Regions from separate parts of the Nocardioides ginsengisoli genome, predicted to be linked through region 2. Evidence: predicted binding sites of a transcription regulator. Region 2 holds the regulator's gene; the other holds the start of a gene.
The links. Region 2 encodes LexA, which represses DNA repair genes until DNA is damaged. Its sites were predicted from a motif close to TCGAACANNTGTTCGA; they were not measured.
Positions count from the first base shown of each region.

Region 1: AB4880_RS25505 (alpha-ketoglutarate-dependent dioxygenase AlkB) is a predicted target of LexA. The motif match lies at 1,139-1,154, and genes of this name have one in related genera.

Region 1 is NZ_BAABAC010000050.1:31,494-34,696, reverse strand. It holds gene AB4880_RS25515 (hypothetical protein) at 1-46, shown strand, start outside; gene AB4880_RS25510 (VOC family protein) at 91-489, shown strand; gene AB4880_RS25505 (alpha-ketoglutarate-dependent dioxygenase AlkB) at 498-1,118, opposite strand; gene AB4880_RS25500 (GntR family transcriptional regulator) at 1,265-1,954, shown strand; gene AB4880_RS25495 (DUF8819 family protein) at 2,075-2,443, opposite strand; gene AB4880_RS25490 (HD domain-containing protein) at 2,491-3,123, opposite strand; gene AB4880_RS25485 (RtcB family protein) at 3,181-3,203, opposite strand, start outside.
Region 2 is NZ_BAABAC010000020.1:65,423-68,625, forward strand. It holds gene AB4880_RS10715 (ATP-dependent DNA helicase) at 1-83, shown strand, start outside; gene AB4880_RS10720 (MXAN_6640 family putative metalloprotease) at 61-1,695, opposite strand; gene lexA (transcriptional repressor LexA) at 1,752-2,507, opposite strand; partial or broken gene AB4880_RS10730 (LysM peptidoglycan-binding domain-containing protein) at 2,796-3,203, shown strand, end outside.

The sequences.
Region 1 (3,203 bases), on a different contig from region 2:
GACGCAGAACCCGGCGCCGACGCCGTCCGACGCCGCGACGCCCTGAGCAACCGGCTTGCCTGAGGCGGGCCCGCGGGTGAGGGTGGAGGCGTGACGTCGTACATCTCGCACACCACCGTCGACTGTGCCAACGCCTACGAGCTCTCGGAGTGGTGGAAGCCGGTCCTCGGCTACACCGACCTCCCCGACGACCCGAACGAGCCGGGCCACGAGGAGTGCATGATCATCGACCCCGAGAGTGGCCACAAGCTGCTGTTCATCCAGGTCCCCGACCGCAAGGCCGCCAAGAACCGGGTCCACTTCGACCTGCGCCCGAGGCGCGGCACCGGCACCCGCGACGAGGAGCTCGAGCGGCTGCTCGACCTGGGCGCGACCCAGGTCGACGACCACCGCGGCATCTACGGGCCGGGCAGCGGGTGGGTCGTGCTGGCCGACCCGGAGGGCAACGAGTTCTGCATCCTGCGCTCGGACGCCGAGCTCGAGGGCTGAGCTCAGATCTAGAAGACGTTGAGGGGCCGGAACTGCACCGAGATGCGCGGGCCGGCCGCCGCGACCTTCGGTACGGCGTGCTCCCACGTGCGCTGGCAGGAGCCGCCCATCACGACCAGGTCGCCGTGGCCCATCTCGACGGCGAACGCCTCGTCGCGCCGCTCGGGGTCGCGCGGGCGCAGGTGGAGCCGGCGCGGGTCGCCGACGGAGACGATCGCGACCATGGTGTCGTGGGTGGAGCCCCGGCCGATGGTGTCGCCGTGCCAGGCGACGCTGTCGCGGCCGTCGCGGTAGTAGCAGCAGCCGGCCGTGCGGAAGGCCTCGCCGAGCTCGGGCGCATAGCGCTCGTTGAGCCGCTCGCGGGCCGCGGTGAGCGCGGGGTGGGGAAGCTCGTCGCCGATCATGTAGGTGTAGACGAGCCGCGGGACGTCGACGACCCGGTCGTACATCGCCCGGCGCTCGGCCCGCCACGGCACCTCGTTGACGAGGGTCGCGAGGACGTCGTCGGCGTCGGGCAGCCAGTTGCGTGCGACGTCGACCCAGGCGCCGGCGCTGAGGACGCGCCGCTCGCCGGTGTCGGCCGCGGGGGTGGCCGCGTCGAAGAGGCTGGTCTGGAAGTCGACCGTCATGGGCCTACGATAGCGCCGATTCGAACAGATGTTCGCACGCCGCGCGCTTCTTTCCGGCGAGCAGGCGAGGCAAAGAATCGGGCGTTTCCGGGACGCCCGCGACCGGCGCTCCTAGTCTCGAAGGGAGCAGCAGTCCAGGGGGGACGATGAGCCGGTCACTCAAGCATGTCGAGATTCGCGAATACGTCCGCGGTCTGGTCGAGGGCAGCGCCCCGGGGACGGCGGCGCCGTCCGAGCGCGATCTCGTCGACCGGTTCGGCGTGGCCCGGATGACGGTCCGCCAGGCGCTCGACGCGCTGGTGGGCGAGGGCGTGCTGGAGCGCTTCCCCGGACGCGGCACGTTCGTCGCCGGCCCCCGGCGTACGCCGACCGGGGTCGCCAGCTTCACCGAGGACATGGCCCGGCGTGGCATGGTCGCCGAGGCACGCACGCTCGCGGCCGAGCACGTCGTCGCCGGCGAGCGGCTGGCGCGGGCGCTGCAGGTCGTGCCCGGGACGCCGGTCGTGCACTGGCGGCGGCTGCGGATGGCCGACGGCCGCGTGGTCTGCCTGTCCGACGCCTACCTCGACCACGGCCGGATCCCCGGCCTGCTCGACGCCCTCCCCGCCAGCCTGTACGTCGAGCTCGGCGCCCGCGGCACCCGCCCGACGTGGGCCGAGGACGTGCTCACCGCCGGCATCGCGACGCCCGACGAGGCGACCCTGCTCGAGGTGCCCGGCGGCGCGGCCGTGCTGCGCCACAACCGCCGGGCGCTCGCCGGCGAGGTGGTGGTCGAGGTGTCGCGGACCGTCTACCGCGGCGACGCCTACACGATGAGCCTGCAGCTGAGCAGCTGACGCCCGCCGGCGTCAGGCGGGTCAGCGGGGTCAGGCGGGGTCAGGCGGGGTCAGGCGGGGGCAGGCGGGGTCAGGCGGGGTCAGGCGGGGTCAGGCGGGGTCAGGCGGGGTCAGGCGGGGTCAGGCGGGGCCGAGGCCGCCGAGCGGCGCGACGACCGCGCCGGACTCCTCGCACACCCAGGTCGGCTCGGGTCCGCCGAGGTCGGGCTCGATGTGCAGCGCGTGCGCCGGTCCGCCGTCGCAGGCGGTGCACACCGGCCACAGGCCCTCGCGCGCGCCGCGACCGAACTGGTCGGCGAGCGCGTCCTGGACGTCCTGGGCGACCAGCCCCGCCACGAACTCGGCTCCCGGCGGCCACTGACTCAACCACCACCGGCGCTCGGAGCAGGCCTCCTCGAGGGCGGTCACCGACGCCGGCGAGCCGAGCCCGCGGGCCTCGAGGTCGGCGAGCACCTGGGCCCGGGCCACGAAGATCGCGTTGTCGTCCACGGGCCCATTGTGACGGGCGGCACCTGAGGCGCAGCCCGGGCGTCGCGCTACAGCGACGCGGTGAGCTCGCTGAGCTCGCGGGCGACATTGGCGCGGGCCGCGTCCTCCCACTGCGCCCGGCCGTGCGGGGTGCAGAACAGCTCGGGGGCGTCGGTCAGCGCGCGCAGCACGTCGGCGCGGCCCATCGCGAAGACGTCGTCGGGCAGGTGCGCGTACTCGGTGCGGACGGCGGCGACGTACTCGTCGTAGCGCTCGCGGTCGGCGGCCAGGATCGACAGGTCGGCGTCGGAGAGCGCGTAGCCGTTGGCGTCGCCGGGCTCGGGCCGGTGGTGCTCGGTGAGGCGCACCAGCCGGACCACCTCGGCGACCGTGGCGGGGTCGGCGACCGCGGGCAGCGCCTGCTCGGCCCAGGTCGCCGAGCGCTCCTCGGCGTCGCGCTCGCCGTCGTAGACGGCGTCGTGGAACCAGGCGGCGAGCACCACGGGCGTGCGGTCGAAGGCCGTGCCCGCGGCGGCGAGCTCGTCGAGGCGCGTGAGCACCTCGACCAGGTGCCGGGTGCCGTGGTGACCGCGGCTCGGGTCGGCGTACGCCGCCCAGAGCTCGGCACGCAGGCCATCGGCGCCGGTCAGCGGCCAGGGCAGGTCGGCCTGGATGTTCGGGTCGGGATGGTCGTCCGCCATCGCTCCATTCAAACCGACCGCCCCGGCCGCTGTCATCGGCGGGTCGGCCTCACGCGCTCAGTCGCCCTTCACGTTGACGA
Region 2 (3,203 bases):
GCCTGCCGCCGATGTGGACGACGACCGACCCGACCGTGGTGCGCAACGCCCTCGGCAGGCTCAGCGCACCACCTGAGCGCTGATCTTCGCCGCGCGCTTGCGGGTGCCGGAGTTGGCGAGCGTGATCTCGATCCACGCCACCTTGCGGCCGAAGGCGAAGGTCGGCCGCTTGTCGCCGGCCGCGTTGAGCGCGATCGCCCGGGCGACGGGCAACTTGCCCTTCTCCTTGATGGTCACGGTGGCGAAGCCGCCGCTGGCGCGACTGTAGAGGTCGATGCTCACCCGCAGCCGACCGCGCGTGGCGCCGCTGGTGAAGCGGACCGTGCGCGAGGCGAGGCTGTTGATGTCGGTGCGCGCGGAGGCGCTGCGACGGGTGTTGGTGAGCCGGAACTTCCGCCACAGCGGAGCGGCGCGGTAGGCGCTGCCCTCGGAGTAGTAGGCGGCCGGACGACGGTCCCACGTCGAGAACCAGCCGAACTGCTTGCGCAGCTCCGTGCCGCGCACGGCGAGCAGGCGGTTGAGCGCGGTGCGGGCGCCGGGGTTGCCGGCCGCGCGGTCCCACAGCTCCTTGATGATGACCGGCATGCCGCCGTACTGGGTGGGGAAGCGCTCGCTGAGGTAGCGGAAGAAGATCCACGAGCCGTAGACGCCGGCCGGAGCGGTCAGCGACTGCGCCGGGCGCCCCAGCGGACCGGAGCTGAGGAACTGCCGGTTGTCGTTGATGTTGGTGTAGAGCTCGTCCTCGGCCCAGGTGGCCGTGCCCTCCATGAGCCACGCCTCCTCGCCGACGTCGTAGGCGAACTGGACGGCGTGGAAGAACTCGTGGGCCGCGGTCACCTCGAGGTTCTCGACCGGCGTGTGCGCGTTGAAGACCTGCTCGGTGTAGTTGTTGTCGAGCACGCAGTAGGCGGGGGCCGTGCCGTGGCCTGCCACCGGCGTGTCGGTCGTGCAGTAGCCGTAGAGGCCGCGCTTGCCGAGGTCGGCGAGGTAGACGTCGAAGACGTTGTCGCCGTTGCCCACGCCGCCGCTGGACTTACCGACGGTGCGGTCGGGCAGCGGCTTGCGGTAGCCGGCGGCAACGTAGCGGGAGGCGACGCTCTTCATCACGTCGAGGACCGTGGCGGCGTAGCTGCCGCCGGCGGCGTTGGGGCCGGAGGCGACGTAGTGGACGCAGATGCCGCTGTCGCAGACCGACGGCGCTTCGGTAGCGGCGCCGTAGCAGGGCAGACCGTTCTTGTCGTTGCCGGCTGCATCGCACTCGATGCCACCTGGCGGGTCGTTCTTGTTGGGTCGGGCGAGCAGCCGGGCCGCGTCGTCCTGCAGGTTCTTGGGGAGGTCGTCCTGCTTGGTGGCCAGGTTGGCCAGCGCGACCGAGAGGTCGGCGCTGGTGCCGTCGGCGGTGACCGTCTGCACGGTCGGGTCGATGATCTGCTGGACCGTCGCGAGTGCCTGCTTGGCCTGCTCGGTCGGGTCGCCGGTCGGGTCGCCGGTCGGGTCGCCGGCGGTGACGCCGAGTGCCGGGTCGATCAGGTCGGGGGCGATCAGCGACGGGTCGCTGTACGCCGAGCCGGCCGGGCGGGCCGGTGCGTTGTCGTCGGCCTGGGCCGCGGCGCCGAGGAAGGGCACCGTCAGCAGACCGGCGAGCAGGGACGCGGACAGCAGCGCGGCGCGGGGGAAGCGGCTGCGAGGAGTCATGGGGTTCGGCCTTCGCCTGGACGACAGGACCCCCTGACCCTACGCGATCGTCAGGCTCAGACCCGACGCAGCACGGCAGTCACCTTGCCGAGGATCGTGGCGTTGGTGCCGTCGATCGGCTCGAACGCCGGGTTGTGGGGGAGCAGCCAGACCTTGCCGTCCTTGCGCTGGAAGGTCTTGACGGTGGCCTCGCCGTCGATCATCGCGGCCACGATCTCGCCGTTCTCGGCCGTCGGCTGCTGCCGGATGACGACATAGTCGCCGTGGCAGATGGCGGCCTCGATCATCGACTCGCCACTGACCTCGAGCAGGAACAGCTGGCCGTCGCCGACGAGCTGGCGGGGGAGCGGGAAGACGTCCTCGACGCGCTCCTCGGCGAGGATCGGGCCGCCGGCCGCGATCCGGCCGACGACCGGGACGTTGGCCGGGACCGGAGCGGCGTCGCCGATGCCGGTCTCGTCGTAGCCCTGGCGGTCGGGCTCCTCGACGTTGCCGATGGCGCGCCGAGCCGCCATCACCTCGGGCAGGAAGACCTCGAGCGCGCGCGGGCGGTTGGGGTCGCGCTTGAGGTAGCCCTTCTCCTCCAGGGTGCGCAGCTGGTGGGCCACGCTGGAGGTGCTGGTCAGGCCCACCGCCTGGCCGATCTCGCGCATGCTCGGCGGGTAGCCGCGCTTCTCGATGCTGTCCTTGATGTGGGCCAGCACGCGCTGTTGACGCGGGGTCAGCCCGGTCGCGTCGGGCGGTCCGTCGGGCAGCTCCGACACCCTGCTCGCCTGCTTGTCGGCCTGCTTGTCGGCCTTGCGGTCAGCCATGGGTGGTGCCCTCCAGATCGGCGTCGGTGGGGTCCGGCCGCGACGGCGGACCGGTGTGACGACGCTAACCGAAGTCGGGGGCGAAGTTCAAACACGTGTTCGAACGGCGTGTTGCTCGTGCGGCGACCAAGGTGTTCGAACGAAGTTTCGAACAAATGCTGGACTTTGTTCGAACCGGTGTTCTAATCTCGTGCACATGTTCGATCGAACGTCTGATCGAACCACTTCCGTCGGACCCCCTGAGTACAACAGGGTCCGTCCACTTCCCCCGGAGGTCCAGAGGTCATCATGAGCACCGTCACCATCGTCCCGAGCATCACCACCGCCCGCCGCACCGCCGTTCGTCGGCCCGCCCGCGTCGCCGCCCCGCGCGTCGCGCCGGTGTCGCACGGCGGCGAGGGGCAGATCCGGCTCACCCGCCGGGGCCGGCTCGTGGTGTTCGCCCTCGCCTTCCTGATCGTGGCCGCGGCGGCCGTCTGGCTCGCCGCCGGCTCCGCCGCGTCCCGTGACGCGGGCGGCCCGGCGCAGGTCGACGTGGTCACCGTGGCGCCCGGCGACACCCTGTGGGACATCGCCAGCGACGCCTCCGCGGCCACCGGCGGCGGCGACGTCCGCGACATGATGCGCACCATCGAAGACCTCAATGCCATCGATGGCGGCTCGGTCTTCGTCGGCCAGCAGCTGCGCGTCCCGAGC